One region of the Rhizobium sp. BK275 genome, then DNA from elsewhere that is predicted to be linked to it. Evidence: predicted binding sites of a transcription regulator. Region 1 holds the regulator's gene; each other region holds the start of a gene.
What was found. The regulator LexA, encoded in region 1, represses DNA repair genes until DNA is damaged. The targets are predictions, from matches to a motif close to TGTTCNNNNTGTGTTCNG.
Positions count from the first base shown of each region.

Region 1 (5,892 bases):
ACGTCCGTCAGGACAGGAAAGCCGAATTCCTTCTTGAGGTCGTCGAAAACCTCCATCGCCTTTTCGAGGCCGATACCGCGCTTGGCGGAAATCGAGGTGCGGTTCGCCTTGTCATAGGAGGTCTTGTAGACGAGGCCCATACCGAGCTTGTCGCAGATCTCCTTCAGCGTGCCGCCGACCATGAAGGCATGCTCGCGGCTTTCCATTTGGCACGGACCAGCGATGAGCGAAAGCTTGGCAGAATTGGAAAACAGAACCTGGCCAGCGCCCTCGCCGATCCGGACCTCTGCATTGGTATTGGAGCTCATGATGTTTCCTCGAAGGCAAAGAGCGCACCCTGACCGGGCACGGACTTCACAAGAATACGGTTTCCCTTGCGTGTATAGGTCACCCCGTTAGCAGCCAAATGCGCTTCTGTCACGGCCAGATCGGCAACCGCAAAGAGGATCGCCCGGCCGCGCAGGCCGCGATCGCTATCCGGCGTGCTCAAATCGAAATAGGCCTCCAGCCCCTCTGGGATCATCAGGCTGATCTTTGCGTTTCCGGTCGGCACCTCCAGCCCGAAACTCGTGACATCGGCAGAAGCGGCTTTTGCCGCCGCGCGAACGAACTCGCCGAAAGCTGTCGGCTCGGGGGCCGCGAGCGCGATCTCGGCAATGCCCGTCACGCCATTGGCATGGGTCTCCAGCGCGCCGCGGTCGGCCGGAAGCGGGTTGATGCGCTCGACAGCGAAGAGAAAGAAATCCGGTGCCCGCAGGTCGCCAGCGAAGGCGAGCCGGAAGCCGGCAACACTTTCTGCACCATCGGGCATTTTCACGGGACGTTCGAACTGCAGCACAGAGCCAGCGCTGATGCCGCCCTTTACGAATCGAGCATGTTCGCGCTTCGCATCCGCTGTCGCAAAGGCGATGGCGGACAGTCCCTCGCTGCCGCAGCGGAAGCGGAAAGCCTGATTGCGGGCGGTGAAGACATTGCCCTCACGCGCCGTCTCCTCGCTCTCCTCCACACTCGCGACACCCAATGGCTCAAGATAGGTTTTGTCAGTAAAGAAAACGCAGGCATTTTCCGTGCCGAAGGGATGGCGGGCATCAGGGGCTACGGTGAAACCAAGCTTGCCCAGCCTTTCGCGGGCAAGATCGATATCGGTAACCGGCAAAACGAGATGATCGATCGGAAGCATGTCCTGGGTCATCGGCTACTCTCCAGCATTGCCAGGATGATGTGCTTCAGCAGGCGTTACGAAGCAAGGCCGGGCAGGCTTTCCCGCGATAAAAATAAAATTCTCAGCAGAATGAACAGAAGTTTTACGAAAATTTAGCCACTTGCGGAACACATATGGAACATATAGTGTCTGTTCTGGATTTGTTTCAAGACTGGGGTATACGCCATGCTCACGCGCAAACAACAGGAACTTCTTCTTTTCATTCATGAAAGGATGAAGGAGTCAGGCGTTCCGCCGTCTTTCGACGAGATGAAGGATGCCCTGGATCTGGCCTCAAAATCCGGCATCCACCGGCTGATCACAGCGCTCGAAGAACGCGGCTTCATTCGCCGGCTTCCGAACCGGGCACGCGCGCTCGAAGTCATCAAGTTGCCGGAAGCCTACAGCCCGAGCCTGCAGCCTCGGCGCGGCTTTTCGCCGAGCGTCATCGAGGGCAGCCTCGGCAAGCCTCAGCCGGCGGCTCCCGCTCCGGCAAAGTCTGCACCTGCTGCCGACAACGGCAATTCGATTTCTGTGCCGGTCATGGGGCGCATCGCCGCCGGTGTACCGATCTCGGCAATCCAGAACAATACGCACGACATCAACGTTCCCGCCGACATGCTGGGCTCGGGTGAGCATTATGCACTCGAGGTTCGCGGCGACTCGATGATCGAAGCCGGCATCTTCGATGGCGACACGGTCATCATCCGCAACGGCAGCACCGCCAATCCCGGTGATATTGTGGTGGCACTCGTCGACGAGGAGGAAGCGACGCTCAAGCGTTTTCGCCGCAAGGGCGCATCGATTGCACTCGAGGCAGCAAACCCCGCTTATGAGACCCGCATTTTCCCGCCGGATCGCGTCAAGGTCCAGGGCAAGCTCGTCGGCCTCATTCGCCGCTATCACTGACCGGTGACGTACTGGCGTCTGCGAAACTGTCGCTGCGCCAGTCATAGGCACGGTGGCGCATCCAGGGCCGCCGCAACGTGTCGAATGCAGTTGTGATCTCAATCCCCTTATCGGTAAAACGAAGTTCGACGGAGCCTGTTCTGCGTAGTGTCTCGCCAGTAAAGAGCAATGCGCCGGAACGACAATGGTCAAACCGCAAACGGACAGGGGTAACGACGATATCGGCCGTATCGCAGGCCGGCCCGAGATAGGCTGCATTGTCGATGACCGTCAGTTTCTTTCCATTTCGGAGCAAGGCAGTGCACCAGGCGCCCTTCTGGCAGGAGAAGCGCGATGGCAAGCTCGCGGCGGCATGTCTTATCGCTGCTCTGGCTTCGTCCTGCTGATCCCGTGATAGCTGCAGCCGTTTACCTTCAGGCGCAGTGGGGACATTGACAGCCTGGAGCATGACCGGCTTTCGATGTTCTTCCATGGCAAGCGCCCGCTGCCATTGTTCGAAGATGAAGGCAGGCGGCTTTTCGCGGTTCGAAGCTATTGCCTCTCCATCGACAACAGCGACCAGGCCGCCATCTTCGGCGATGGTGATGTCGGGCATCGCCTCGATCGGAAGCAACGCGACGGCAAGCGTGGAAACCGCAACGATTGCCGTTCCGACGTGCCGCAGTCTGGTTCTGAGCAGGGTCAGCAGCAGAAACCCGAAGACGGCTGTCGGGAAGTACCAGCCGGGCAAACGGCCCACATCGATATTGCCACCCCAGCTCGATACCGTCTTTGCGATTTTTATCACCAGATCGAGCCCGAAGCCTGCGACCTGCCACACCGGGCCATCGAGGCCAAAGGGCATCAGCAGCATCGCCAGCATACCGGCCGGCATGACGATGAAGGAAATGACCGGCATGGCCGCGAGATTTGCCGGCAGGCCGTAGGCAGTCAACCGGTGAAAATGCTCGATCGAAAACAACGCGGTCGAGAAACCGCCGATCAACGAGGTCAGGAAAATGCCGCCGAAGAAGCCGCCAATCATGAAGAGGGGTTTCATGATCGGCAACTTGGCAAAGGCATTCTCCCGCATCGGCCGGCCCTTCCAGAGGTCGTAACCGGCGACCAGGGCAAGCGTTGCGGCAAAGGACATCTGGAAGCTCGGTCCCAGCACCTCTGACGGCGAGGCTGCGAGGATCACGAGCGCGGACAGCGCCACGTTTCTGAGGCTGATCGACGGCCGGTCAAAGAAGACGGCAACCAGCATGATCGCCATCATGATGAAAGCGCGTTCGGCGGAGACGGCAAAACCCGAGATCAGATAATAAGCCGTCACCGCAGCGAGCGCTCCGGCCGCCGCGATTTTCTTGGTCGGCCATGCCTGGGCAATGCCGGAAAAAAGACTGAGGATGACGCGCAGGCCGACAAAGAAGATGCCGGCGGAGAGCGCCATATTAAGACCGGAGATCGCGATGATGTGGGCAAGGCCGGATTGCCGCAGCGCCTCCGTCGTTTCATCCGAGATCGCCCGTCTCTCATCGGTGACAAGTGAAGCAGCAAAGGCGCCGGTATCACCCGGCAGAACGGAGCGGATTCGATCGCCGATGCCGCTCCTGAGCCGATAGAGCCATTCCAGGGTCGCCTTACCGATCGAGCCCGCCTGCTGCGGCTGCGACGCAGCCTTTTTCGGCGCACCATAGAAAAAGCCGTTGGCGCCAATGCCGTCGAAATAGGCGCTGAAGGCAAAATCGTTGAGGTGGGGAAGTGCGGGTCCTGCCGGAGGCGTGAGACGTGCCCTGCCCTCGATGACGTCACCAAGCTCAAAGGGCTGCGTGGCGCCCCGGACCAGCACGGAAATACGCTTGGGTGGACGCTTGATCTGAGGAGCATCCGTTCCGCTAACAGCAAGAATATAGCGCCAGCGCCCTCTTCCATCGCCTTCGCGGCGCTCGATGCGGCCGGTCACCGTTGTCGTTACGGCAGAATCCAGGATCAGGGTCTGCGCCCGCCATGTTTCGACCTGTGCCGAAAGCATTCCGCCAGCAAAGAGAAGCAGAGCAAGCAGCGTCGCCCGCAGTTCCGTCCGGCCATATCCGCAGAGCGCAACGGCAAGGAAGAGGATAAACAGGCAGAGACCAAGCGAGACGGCCGGAAAATCCGAAACTGCCAGAAACCAGGTCGCAGCACCCGCACCGAGGAAGACCGGCGAGAAGAGAATGAGGCGACCGTGGCCAGCCTCTTCGGCGGCCATGCGGATAGACGATTCGGTGTATTGTTTCGCAACGGCAATCAGCCGCCACTGCAGCGGAACAGCAGCCTGCGTCCTTACCGGTTGCGTCACAATGGCGCGCGGTGCGACATCGGCAAAATCCATCTTGGCATCAATGGATTGCGCCTGCCGTTCTCTTGTCTCGAACCCCGTCATAACCGCCTGGACCCGCCCCCGGATATCGGCAGAATGCAACCTGTGATCAAAACGCGCAAACAATAATCGATTGAAATACGAGGAAAATTCATGGGAACGAAAAATCCAGTCAAATCATGGTGTTCTGATATGCATAGGGCTCATCGCTGCAGTGCCTAAAAGATGATGCCGCGATGCACAAAATGGCATCACGGTAACTTGGCATTAGCTTCACGATCATATAGCTATCGCTTAGGACGCTTAACCCTTATGGCGCTTTTGCGGCGCCACCGCCACTCCGGAGGATCAGCATGACGGATCAAAGCGCTACAATCAAAATCGGTGACAAATCAGTCGACCTCGCCGTCAGAAAAGGCACGGTCGGACCTGACGTCATCGATATCGGTGCACTCTATAAAAATACGGCCTCCTTCACCTACGATCCCGGGTTTACGTCGACCGCATCCTGTGAATCAAAGATCACTTATATCGACGGTGACGAAGGTGTTCTGCTGCATCGCGGTTACCCGATCGAGCAGCTTGCCGAGCACGGCGACTTCCTGGAAGTCTGCTACCTGCTGCTCTACGGCGAACTGCCAACCGCCGCTCAGAAGAAGGACTTCGACTATCGCGTCACGCACCACACGATGGTGCACGAGCAGATGAGCCGCTTCTTCACCGGCTTCCGCCGCGACGCGCACCCGATGGCCGTCATGTGCGGCTGCGTCGGCGCGCTTTCGGCCTTCTATCACGACTCCACCGACATCACCGATCCGCATCAGCGCATGGTCGCCAGCCTGCGCATGATCGCCAAGATGCCGACGCTCGCTGCCATGGCCTACAAGTACCATATCGGCCAGCCCTTCGTTTACCCTAAGAACGACCTCGATTACGCGTCGAATTTCCTGCGCATGTGCTTTGCCGTTCCCTGCGAAGAATATGTGGTCAACCCGGTGCTTTCGCGCGCCATGGACCGCATCTTCATTCTGCATGCCGATCACGAGCAGAACGCCTCGACCTCGACGGTCCGCCTCGCCGGTTCTTCGGGCGCAAACCCGTTCGCCTGCATCGCCGCCGGCATCGCCTGCCTCTGGGGTCCCGCTCACGGTGGCGCCAACGAAGCAGCTCTCAACATGCTGACGGAGATCGGTACGGTTGACCGCATTCCCGAATATATCGCCCGCGCCAAGGACAAGAACGACCCGTTCCGCCTGATGGGCTTCGGTCATCGCGTCTACAAGAACTACGATCCGCGTGCCAAGATCATGCAGAAGACGACGCATGAAGTTCTCGGCGAACTCGGCATCAAGGACGATCCGCTTCTCGAAGTCGCGATGGAACTGGAGCGTATCGCTCTGACCGACTCCTATTTCATCGAGAAGAAGCTCTATCCGAACAT
Region 1 covers NZ_JACHZL010000003.1:111,301-117,192, forward strand. Annotated here, with positions in the region: gene kdsA (3-deoxy-8-phosphooctulonate synthase) at 1-308, opposite strand, end outside; gene FHT82_RS10370 (VOC family protein) at 305-1,192, opposite strand; gene lexA (transcriptional repressor LexA) at 1,388-2,110, shown strand; gene FHT82_RS10380 (ComEC/Rec2 family competence protein) at 2,091-4,463, opposite strand; gene gltA (citrate synthase) at 4,805-5,892, shown strand, end outside.

Region 2 (5,892 bases), on a different contig from region 1:
CGTCGTTCCCGGTCGTTCGCAGTCGCTCGCCGAAATGTCCTACGAGTTCATTGCGGGCATGCTGAAGGAAGGGGCGGGCACCAAGGGAATGAAGTTCTTCCCGCTGGTCTTCTCGCTCTTCATGTTCGTGCTGACGGCAAACCTGCTGGGCATGTTCCCGTATTTCTTCACGATCACCAGCCAGATCATCGTCACCTTCGCGCTGGCGATCCTCGTCATCGGCACGGTGCTCGTCTACGGCTTCTATAAGCACGGCTTCCACTTCCTGAATGTCTTCGTGCCCTCGGGCGTGCCGGGAATATTGCTGCCGCTGGTCGTCGCGATCGAAGTCATTTCCTTCCTGTCCCGTCCGATTTCACTCTCTGTTCGTCTTTTCGCAAACATGCTCGCCGGTCACATCACGCTGAAAGTGTTCGCAGGCTTCGTCGCCTCGCTTGGAGCCTTCGGTGCAGTCGGTGTCGGCGGAGCCGTTCTTCCTCTCATCATGACCGTCGCCCTGACCGGTCTCGAGTTCCTCGTTGCCTTCCTCCAGGCTTACGTCTTTGCGGTGCTGACTTGCATGTACCTCAATGACGCGATCCATCCGGGCGGGCACTAAGGATAACGACATCGACGTCAAAGGGCGTCAGTCATTCGCCGCAACAACCATTTCAAAGGAGTTCAACATGGAAGCGGAAGCAGCAAAGTTCATCGGTGCAGGTCTGGCTTGCTTTGGTATGGCCGGTACGGCTCTCGGCCTCGGCAACATCTTCGGCAGCTACCTCTCCGGCGCTCTGCGCAATCCGTCTGCCGCTGACAGCCAGTTCGGCCGTCTGGTATTCGGCTTCGCCGTTACGGAAGCTCTGGGCATCTTCTCGCTGCTCGTCGCTCTTCTCCTGCTCTTCGCCGTTTAACATCGGTGGATTGATGGATCACGGCCTGCGAACAGCGAGCCGTGATCCTTTGCATTTGCAGTACACCTGGAGGTGAGCATGTACTTTGTGACCCCGGCCTACGCTGAAGAGGTCCCGGCGGGAACCGCGACGGATACGCATGCCGCTCCGGCTGCCGGCGAGGTTCATACCGAGACCGGCGTCGCCGAAGGCGAGCACGCGCGTGGGCCTTTTCCGCCTTTCGATTCGTCGACCTACGCATCCCAGCTTCTCTGGCTGGTGATCACGTTCGTCATTTTCTACCTGCTCATGCAAAAGGTCATCGCACCGCGCATCGGCTCGATCCTCGAGCAGCGTCACAACCGCATCTCGCAGGATGTCGACGAGGCCGGCCGCCTGAAGGCTGAGGCTGATGCCGCTGTCGCAACCTACGAAGGCGAACTCGCCGCTGCCCGCGCCAAGGCAAATTCGATCGGCACTGCCGCTCGCGACGCCGCCAAGGTAAAGGCTGAGGGTGATCGTCGCGCTGTCGAGGCAAACCTGACCGAAAAGCTGAAGGCTGCCGAGGCCCGTATCGCCGATGTGAAGGCAAAGGCCTTTGCCGATGTCGGCGCCATCGCCGAGGAAACCGCAGCAGCCGTTGTCGAACAGCTCATCGGCGGCTCTGCCGCCCGGTCTGATGTCGTTGCTGCCGTTGCAGCAGCCAAGAAGGAGGCTTGATCGATGGAATTTGCTTTTGATGCAACTTTCTTCGCCTTTGTTGGCCTTGTTCTCTTCCTGGCGCTGATCGTCTACCTGAAGGTTCCGGGCATGATGGCGAAGTCGCTTGACGACCGCGCCGACCAGATCCGCAATGAGCTGGCGGAAGCCAAGCGTCTGCGTGAAGAAGCCCAGCATCTGCTCGCTGAATACCAGCGCAAGCGCAAGGAAGCTGAAGCTGAAGCAGCGCATATCGTTGCCGCTGCCGAGCGCGAAGCCGAAATGCTGACCGCTGAAGCGAAGAAGAAGACGGAAGAATTCGTCGCCAACCGCACGGCTCTTTCCGAGCAGAAGATCAAGCAGGCCGAAGCCGACGCAATGAAGGCTGTTCGCTCTGCTGCAGTCGATCTCGCCATTGCAGCCGCTGAATCCGTTATCGGTAAGCAGGCTGATGGCAAGATTCAGTCTGAGCTCTTCGGTCAGGCCGTCGGCGAAGTGAAGACCCGTCTGAACTGAGCTGCAGCGCTGCAGGATTGGAAAAGCCCCGCTTCGGTGGGGCTTTTTGCTTTTTGGCAGATGCCGTGTGATTGGCGTGATGTGCGAGCTTGTGATGGCTGCGCGACGCACCAAAGAGCCGGCCCTTTGGGAACTTGGCTCAGAAGCGCTCTGCATGAGGCAATGGCCCGCCTCCGGCGCTTTCCCGCCCCTGCGGCTCGCAAGGAAACGAGGCGGTGGCGCTGGAGTCTAATCCTCCAGCATTTCCCCATTCCCCTCTACCACGACGCCGTCCTTGCGGAGTGGCCGGAAGCTCATCCGGTGCAGCGGGCACGGCCCGTGCTTCTCGATGCCGGAGCGATGCTGCGCCGTGCCATACCCGACATGAGCGGCAAAACCATATTCGGGAAACACCAGATGCGCCCGCGCCATCATCCGGTCGCGCGTCACTTTGGCGACGATGGAAGCGGCGGCGATCGAGACGGAGCGTGCGTCACCCTTCACCACGGCCTGTCCGGGGCAGTCGAGCCCTATAGGCACGTCCAGCCCATCCGTCAGTACATAACTTGCCGGTATGGAAAGGCTGCAGATCGCACGGCGCATAGCATCAAGGCTTGCTTTGCGGATATCGGTTTCGTCGATGCGTGTAGAGCTGGAGGAGGCGATGGAGACTGTTGCGGTCGCGAGAATTTGGACGAACAGCTCCTCGCGCCGCTGCGCTGAAAGCTGCTTGGAATCGTTGAGACCCTCGGGAATGCGCTTGGGATCGAGGATCACGGCTGCAGCAACGACAGGACCGGCAAGCGGTCCGCGTCCGGCCTCGTCTGCGCCGGCGACAGGCCAGTGGCCAGCCTTGCGGGCTTTCAGCTCCAGCCGGAAATCCGGCACAAGGGGAGCCTCTTCAAAGAGCAGAGGAGAATCGGGTGACGTGCGACGTTTCATGCGGTTGAACCTCGCACGCCAACCCGATTTCCTGCAAGCCCCCGGATCAGGGCGGCGACGGCCGGGGGCGGTCCAGCGGATGGTGCGGTCAGGGCCATCCGCAGGAATTGCGCAAGGCAGAAGACGCAGGGCAGGTCTTCTTCACGCCTCACGCAAGCTCACGAGCAATTCCAGCAAAAGTGCGCAGTGGTTTTGCGTCCGGAATTGCGTAAAACAAAAAAAGCAATTCCAGCAAAAGTGCTTGAGCGCTTTGCGCCCGGAATTGCCTGAAAACAATCAGTCAGAGCAGCGAAAGCTGCACGCCGCTGCCACCAGGCGGCACAAACAAGTCGTCGCGCAGGGCAAGGCTTCGACGGGTCAACCCCAGCCGCTTTGCCGCCATCTCGAAGCGGCGGGCGATCTGCCAGGCATAGGGTCCCGCACCCTTCATGCGCTTGCCGAACTCGGCATCATAATCCTTGCCGCCGCGCATCGAGCGCACCAGCGACATGACATGGCGATAACGATCAGGATAATTCTGCAACAGCCAATCGCGGAACAGCGGGCTCACTTCCAGCGGCAGCCGCAGAAGCACATAGCTCGCTTCTTCGGCACCCGCCGCCTTGGCGGCATCCAGGATGCGTTCCAGTTCGTGGTCGTTGAGTGCGGGGATGACCGGCGCGGCCATCACTGACGTGCGCACACCAGCCGCGGAAAGCCCACGGATCGCCTCCAGCCTGCGCGTCGGCGTCGATGCCCGCGGCTCCATGAGGCGGGCAAGTTTGCGGTCGAGCGTCGTCACCGAAATGCCGACACGTACGAGGTTCTTTGCCGCCATCTCCGTGAGGATATCGAGGTCGCGCAGGATCATCGCCGACTTGGTGACGATCGCCACGGGATGATTGGCCTTATTCAGCACTTCGAGGAGTTGCCGCATGACGCGCCATTCCTTCTCGATCGGCTGATAGGGGTCGGTATTGGTACCGATCGCGATGACGCGCACCTTGTAGCCCGGCTTGGCGAGCTCGCGCTCCAGAAGCTTCGGCGCATCCGGCTTGGCGAAGAGCTTGCTTTCGAAATCCAGCCCCGCCGAAAGGCCCATATAGGCATGCGTCGGCCTGGCGAAACAGTAGATGCAGCCATGCTCGCAGCCGCGATAGGGGTTGATCGACCGGTCGAAGGAGAGATCGGGAGATTCGTTGCGGGTGATCGCCGTGCGCGGCTTTTCGACCTGCACATCCGTCTTGAAGGGCGGCAGTTCCTCGAGCGTCTGCCAGCCATCATCGAAGGTTTCGCGTTGTGTTGGCTCGAAGCGGCCGCTGGGGTTCAGCCCCGCGCCGCGGCCACGCCGCCGGTCAACTTCGATGCGCAGCCCCGAGGCCGCGATCATCGCGTCGGCAATATCAGCCGTATTGGCAGGCGCAAATGCGGCCTGCCCTGCAAGGGACTGTGGTCTCATCGGATTCTCCACTGGCGGAAAACGCTCGATCCCGCTCGTTTTGATGATTAAATTCCTATCGGCAAAAAGAGAACAATGCAAGAACAAAATGAGGAAAGTCCCGCTGGCAAAATTTTGTGCGGCGCTCTATAAACAGGCAATGTTGACTGTTGTTCTTGAATGCCAGGATCAGGAATCCGAGCTGGCCCAGACTCTATCGGTATTGGTGGCAGGCGCCGTGGAAGGCCTCGTCAGCGACGTGGTCGTGCTCGATCACGGCTCGCGCGACGGCACGGCGCGGGTGGCGGATGCTGCCGGCTGCCGTTTCCATTCACAATGGGATATCAAGGATATCATCCGATCCGCCCGCGGCGAGTGGCTGCTCTTCGTCGAGCCGGGCGCAAGACCGCAGGCGGGCTGGATCGACGAAGTCTCGGAATATGTGGCCTTGAATAAGGTCTCTGCGCGCTTTACTGCCTCGCGTGGCTATCGACGCCCCTTTTTCCAGCGTGTCGGCCGTGCCAGACCACCGCTGGAACTCGGCCTGCTCATGCCCAAGAAACTTGCCGTATCCGCTGCAAAGAGCGGCATGCGCCTTACCGAATTCGTCAAGGCGCAGAAACCACGCCAACTCTCCAGTGAATTGATTCCCTCCTGGGTTGCCCGCGCCGCGCGATAGCTGCACTCCTCGATATTGCGAAAAGATGGCGCTCAATAGAATTTCGCGCTATAATCTGGATATGGCGCCGCCGAAGCGCCTCGCTTCGCAACGGATGGCCATGGAATGCCGGTGAACGGCAGAGCAGGTCAGCGAAAATCTCCTCTTCTGCCGGGTTCCCGGCGAAAGGAGGTGCGTCATGCTACGCAATATGGTCCACGGCCTGCTGGCCGTCATATTGACGACATTGGTGATCGCGCATCCGCATCCGGCAGCATCGCAGATGATGCGCAGTTGCGCAGGCCGATCCGAGATCGTCAATTTCCTGGACAGCAACTTTGCTGAAAAGCTCAAGGCAGTCGGACTGATCAATCAGAACGCCATTCTTGAGGTTTATGCCGCTGAGAGCGGCACCTGGACGCTCGTCGTCACGGATGTTCACGGCATAAGCTGCGTGGTGCTGTTTGGTGATAGCTGGGACACAATGCCCGCCCTGCCGGGCCTTGCGACATAGGGAATGATGCTGCTGTGGCCAGTCTACTTCGTCGCGCCGCGTTTCAGGTGTTCGTCCAGACGCGGTATGATCTCCACGAAATTGCAGGGCATATGGCGATAGTCGAGCTGTGCCTCCAAGATGCCGTCCCACGCATCCTTGCAGGCGCCAGGAGAGCCCGGCAGCACGAAGATGAAGGTAGCGTTGGCGACACCCGCCGTGGCGCGCGACTGAATTGTCGAGGTGCCGATCTTGTCATAGGAAATGCGGTGGAATACCGCAGAAAATCCATCCATCCTCTTTTCGAAGAGCGATT
Region 2 covers NZ_JACHZL010000002.1:782,745-788,636, forward strand. Annotated here, with positions in the region: gene FHT82_RS09730 (F0F1 ATP synthase subunit A) at 1-598, shown strand, start outside; gene FHT82_RS09735 (F0F1 ATP synthase subunit C) at 666-893, shown strand; gene FHT82_RS09740 (F0F1 ATP synthase subunit B) at 972-1,592, shown strand; gene FHT82_RS09745 (F0F1 ATP synthase subunit B) at 1,596-2,087, shown strand; gene FHT82_RS09750 (ribonuclease HII) at 2,316-3,008, opposite strand; gene FHT82_RS09755 (PA0069 family radical SAM protein) at 3,289-4,446, opposite strand; gene FHT82_RS09760 (glycosyltransferase family A protein) at 4,586-5,104, shown strand; gene FHT82_RS09765 (hypothetical protein) at 5,283-5,597, shown strand; gene moaB (molybdenum cofactor biosynthesis protein B) at 5,621-5,892, opposite strand, start outside.
Region 2: the regulator LexA is predicted to act here: its motif matches at 4,515-4,532, upstream of FHT82_RS09755 (PA0069 family radical SAM protein).

Region 3 (5,892 bases), on a different contig from region 1:
TAGCCCATGGAGCCCGATGTCGGCGCTGCCTGCGTGTTGAAGCGGCGGAAGCGGTGGAAGCGATGCACCCAGGTGGCGTAGTTGCCGGCGCCATTGGTGAAGATCGTGTCCGGCTTGGTATTGGCCTCCAGCCATTCCATGACCGGCCCCATATGGACGGCGCCCGGACCTGTTGCCGGGGGCTTCGACCAAGAAAGATAGGCCTGATGCATACGCGCGGTGCGTTCGGCCCAGCGCGGCTCGGCGGGGGCTTCGAGATCGGCAAGTGCTTGGACGAAATCGATGGGGCTGGCGCAGATAGCAATGTCTGGGCGGTAGACGCGGCCAAGTTCCGACGGGTCCGGATAGATGTGGACGAGCGACTGGGCCGGGTAGGGGATATCGAGCAGCGTATAGCCCGAGGAGGGCATTTCCGACATGCGGCTGCCGAGCAGGATCAGCAGGTCGGCCTCCTTGATCTCTTTCGCCAGCGCCGGATTGATGCCGATGCCGACATCGCCGGCGTAGCAAGGATGCAGGTGGTCGAACAGCATCTGACGACGGAAGGAACAGCCGACGGGCAAGTTGAAGCGTTCGGTGAAGGTCTGGAAATCGGCAACCGCATCGGCATCCCAGCGCGTGCCGCCGAGAATGACCATCGGCCGCTCGGCTTTCAGAAGGCGCAGATAGAGATCGTCGATCTGGCTGCGGCCCGGATGGGCCTCGACGCGGGTGTAGCGCTTCGCTTTCGGGGCCTCCACCTCGTCGCGCAGCATGTCTTCCGGCAGCGTCAGCACAACCGGACCCGGGCGGCCGGATGTGGCGATCGCAAAGGCGCGGGTGACGAATTCGGGGATGCGGGCGGCATCGTCGATCTCGCCGACCCATTTGGCAAACTCGGTGAAGGCGCGGCGGAACTCGACTTCCTGGAAGGCTTCGCGTTCGCGCGCCTCCCGCTGCACCTGGCCGATGAAGAGGATCATCGGGATCGAATCCTGCCTGGCGATGTGCAGGCCGGCAGAAGCATTGGTTGCACCTGGACCGCGGGTGACCATGCAGATGCCGGGCTCGCCGGTCAGCCGACCCCAGCAATCGGCCATCATCGCCGCCCCGCCTTCCTGACGGCAGACGATGACCTCGATATCGCTGTCATGCAGCGCATCGAGCACCGCAAGGAAGCTCTCTCCCGGCACGCAGGAGAGGCGTTTGACCCCATTTGCCTTCAGGGCCTCGACGATCAACTGCCCGCCTGTCCTCTTCATGGCCATTTCCTTCTCAAGGCGATGTCTTCCTCTCCCATTCCTGAAGTTCGGCCAGAACCTCTTCGTTGTGTTCGCCGAGGCGCGGACTTGGTCGCTCGTAGCGCAGTGGCGTTTCCGACAAGACGACCGGAGTGCGCACGCCGGGGATCATGGTGCCCGCGGCGTCCGGCAGATCGATGCGCAGGCCGCGCGCGGTAATCTGCGGATCGGCAAACATTTCCTCGATCGTGTTGATGGCACCTGCCGGCACGGCATTGTCCTCGCAGGCCTTCAGGAGATTGGCCTTCTGCCATTTCAGCGTTTCGGTGGAGACCATCCGGCGCACTGCATCTCTGTTGGCGACGCGGGCCTTGTTGGTCGCGAAGTTCTCGTCATCGCCGATGACGAGGCCGAGGATGGTGCACAGCCGGCGGAACTGGCCGTCATTGCCGACGGCGAGGATGAGATAGCCGTCAGCCGCCGGCACGACCTCATAAGGCGAGATATTCGGGTGCGCGTTGCCGAGGCGCACGGGCGCGCGGCCGGAAACCAGATAGTTCATGTTCTGGTTGGCAAGCACTGCCGATTGCACATCGAGCAGCGCCATGTCGATCAACTGGCCTTCACCCGTCTTCAGGGCATGGATGAGGGCGGCTTCGATCGCCGAGACCGCATAGATGCCGGTGAAGATATCAGCAATCGCGACACCCGCTTTCATCGGCTGCCCATCCGGTTCACCCGTTATCGACATGAAACCCGACATGCCCTGGACGATATAGTCGTAGCCGGCGAGACTGGCATAGGGGCCGGTCTGGCCGAAGCCAGTGATGGAGCAATAGACGAGGCGCGGATTGATCGCCCTCAGGCTCTCATAGTCGAGACCGTATTTGACGAGGCCACCGAGCTTGAAATTCTCGATCAGCACATCGGCAGTGGCGACGAGGCGGCGCACCAGCGACTGGCCTTCTTCGCTTTTCAGGTCTGCGGTAACGGAGCGCTTGCCGCGATTGGCGGAATGATAATAGGCGGCCGAGAGGTTTTCGCCATCCGCGCCCTCGACGAAGGGCGGCCCCCAATGCCTGGTGTCGTCACCTCCATCGGGGTTTTCCACCTTGATTACGTCGGCGCCGAGATCAGCCAGCATCTGTCCCGCCCAAGGGCCGGCGAGCACGCGCGCAAGCTCGATGACCCGGATGCCCGCAAGCGGCGGCTTCTTCTTCACGTCCTGCGTCATGTTCTTCCCAGTTTCCTCCCGGGCTGCTTCCATGGCTATCGGATTTCAGGGCGCCCGCGTTGCCTCAGATGTATCGGATACGGGTTTGGAAGCAAAGCGCTGCTCACGCCAGATGATGTAGAGGCCGGACGCGATGACGATCAGGATGCCGACCCATTTCAGCGCATCCGGGAAATCGGCAAAGACCAGCCAGGCAAAGACCGTGGCCGAGACGATTTCCAGATATTGCAGCGGCGCCAGCGTCGAGGCCGGGGCGGCGCGATAGGCGTAAGCGGCGAGGATGCCGGTTATCGCCGCCGCAATGCCGGTGCCGAGCAGGTAACCGAAGGCTGGAAGATCGGGCAGGGCCGTATCGATGATGTCGGAGCCGCTGCCATGGCCGATGAAGAGGATGACGGCGCAGAAGAAGATGCCCCAGAGGCCGGTCTGGAACTGCATGGCCCAGGGGTCCTCCCGGTGTGACAGCACGCGCGTCATCAGCGCGAAAACGGCGATGCAGAAGGCGCTGACGACGGGCAGCAAAGCGATATAGCCGACCTGCTCGAAGCTCGGCTGGATGATCAGCAGGGCGCCCAGGAAGCCGACGGCGCAGGCGCTGTAGCGCCGCCAGCCGATCGTCTCCTTCAGGAAGATGCTGCCGAGGATCGTGAGAATGATCGGCTCGACGAAGAAGATGGCGATGGCATCGGCAACCGCCATGACCTTCAGCGTCGTGACGAAGCAGATCATCGAAATGGTGACCATGGCGCCACGGATGGCATGATACCAACTCTGCTTCACCGAAAACTGGATTTTCGCGCCGCGCAGGAAAACGAAAGGCAGCATGGTGAGCGACTGGATGACGAAGCGGAAGCCGGCGACTTCGGTGGACGAGATCGTTGCGGTCGCGAGCTTCGAGAAGATGTCGATCAGCGGCGAGATCATCACCGACAAGAACATAAAAAGCAGGCCGAACGTCACCTCGGAGGCGGCGGGATGGCGTATGGAACTCGTGCTCGTCATCTCAGATCCTTTCGTTCGGGATCGCGCGGATCGCCGCGTCGCACCAGCCGGCGAAATCCGCAATTGCCGTTTGCGCGCCGATCTCGTTCAGCGTTTCATGCCGCATGTCCTGATATATCTCCGTGCTGATACCGGAAAAGCCCTGACGTCTCAAACGCTTTGACAGCCAGAGGACGGCTTTTCCATAGATGGTTGCCGGGTCCTGGCCGCCGCCGACCAGATGGATCGGCAGGTCTCTCGGCAGCCTCGCGATCCGCTCCTTCTCGATGCCGCGGAAGGTGAGGGCGAAGACATCGAGCCAGAGCGATACCGAGGGGTCGAAGCCGCAGAGCGGATCGGCGATATAGGCATCGACCTCGGCCGGATTGTGCGACAGCCAGTCGAATTCCGTCCGGTGATTGGGAACGGATTTGCCCCAGGCGGCAAATGTCAGCCTCGGCAGCATGTCGCTTGGCACATCCGAGCCTTTGAGCATGCGCTCGGTAAGTAGGATCGCCTGTGCGGCGCGGCCAGAAAGTCCAACCGCGAAATTCGAATTCCAGAGGGCAAGGGCTGCGAAACGGCCGGGGAGGTCGGCGGCGGCATTGAGCGCGATCAGGCCGCCCATCGAGTGGCCGAGGAGGATGACGGGCAGGCCGGGGTGGCGGGTCGTGGCAAAGTCATGCACGGCGGCGATATCATTGACGACGCGCTCTATGCCGTCCCGTCTTGCGAAGCGGCCGAGCGGTGCATCGGGTGCGCTTGTCTCGCCGTGGCCGCGATGGTCATGCGCATAGACGTGATAACTTCTTGCCGCCATGGCCTCGGCAAAGTGCCAGTAACGGCGGGAATGTTCGGCAAGACCATGTGAAATCATCAGGATAGCGTGCGCCTGGCCCTCTGCAGGCTGGTGATGGCACGCAAGCGAAGCTCCGGCATTCTGAAGCCGCAATGTCTCGGAAAACATGCATTCCTCCCGCGCCCAAAAGACCAGATCGCGGGGCAAATGCAATATTGCGGTTCTCCTCATACATGGGAAAGCGCGACTTTGCTGCGATTCAGGGTTGCGCAATCTTCGGCTTCATGCTTGTTTGTTCCTGTATTGTTCTTTGTCGGGGCTATCAATGGGCAAGTTTTTCCTTTCGGTTTCCATCCTCTTTCTTTCGCTATCGTCAGTCGGTTCCGTATCCGCGCAGGAAAGCGGGCGCACACGCTTCATTCTCGCGGCAAGCTGGCAGCCGGCTTTCTGCCAGACTAACCAGAAGAAGGCGGAATGCGCCAGCCAGGGCGGCGACCGCTATGACGCCACCAATTTTTCCCTCCACGGTCTGTGGCCGATGCGGCAGGACTATTGCGGTGTACCCGCCGACCAGAAAGCCGCCGACAAGGACGGTCAATGGACGAGCCTGCCGGTCGTAGCCCTCTCTCCCGAGACGAAGACCGCGCTCGACAAGGCGATGCCTGGCACGCAATCGGGGCTCGAGCGGCATGAATGGACTAAGCACGGCACCTGCACGAAGATGAGCGCCGACGATTATTTCGCCACCGCCATTCACCTCATGGGCGAACTCAATGCTTCGGCCGTGCGCGATCTCTTCGCCGCTAATGTCGGCAAGGTGCTGAAGGCCGATGCGATCAAGGCCGCCTTCGATAAGAGCTTCGGCGCCGGTGCCAGCGACCGCGTGAAAATGAGCTGCCGCCGCGTCGGCAATATCAGAGTGATCAGCGAGCTGACGATCGGGCTTTCGCAGGATGCCGTTTCGGCGCAAGCGAAGGAGAAGGGCCTCGGCGGCCTTATCCAGGGGGCAGGGCAGACGTCCTTCGGCTGTGACGAAGGCATTGTGGATGCTGCCGGCTTCTGATGGAAACACGCCGAAATCCTGACGAAACAGGGTTTCGGCGTTGCTCCAGGGCGTGGTTTCGCCTACATAGCGGCCACGATTTCAAGTTTCCGCCCGGAGCATCCCAGCATGGCACGTCAGTTCATCTATCACATGTCCGGCCTCAACAAGGCCTATGGCAACAAGAAGATCCTCGAGAACATCCATCTTTCCTTCTACCCCGATGCCAAGATCGGTATCTTGGGTCCGAACGGCGCCGGTAAGTCCACCGTGCTGCGCATTATCGCCGGCCAGGACAAGGAATATACCGGCGAAGCCTGGCTCGCCGAAGGTGCGACAGTCGGCTACCTGGAGCAGGAGCCGAAGCTCGATCCCAACAAGACGGTGTTCGAGAACGTCATGGAAGGCGTTGCCTCCAAGACGGCGATCGTCGAGCGCTACAACGAACTGATGATGAACTATTCCGATGAGACGGCGGAAGAGGGCGCGAAGCTTCAGGACATCATCGACAGCCAGAACCTCTGGGATCTGGAAAGCCAGGTCGAGATGGCGATGGAAGCCCTGCGCTGCCCGCCGCGCGACGCCGATGTCACGACGCTGTCGGGCGGTGAGCGCC
Region 3 covers NZ_JACHZL010000004.1:47,824-53,715, reverse strand. Annotated here, with positions in the region: gene FHT82_RS13680 (thiamine pyrophosphate-binding protein) at 1-1,241, opposite strand, end outside; gene FHT82_RS13675 (CaiB/BaiF CoA-transferase family protein) at 1,255-2,454, opposite strand; gene FHT82_RS13670 (DMT family transporter) at 2,500-3,456, opposite strand; gene FHT82_RS13665 (alpha/beta hydrolase) at 3,458-4,402, opposite strand; gene FHT82_RS13660 (ribonuclease) at 4,560-5,297, shown strand; gene ettA (energy-dependent translational throttle protein EttA) at 5,406-5,892, shown strand, end outside.
Region 3: the regulator LexA is predicted to act here: its motif matches at 4,528-4,545, upstream of FHT82_RS13660 (ribonuclease).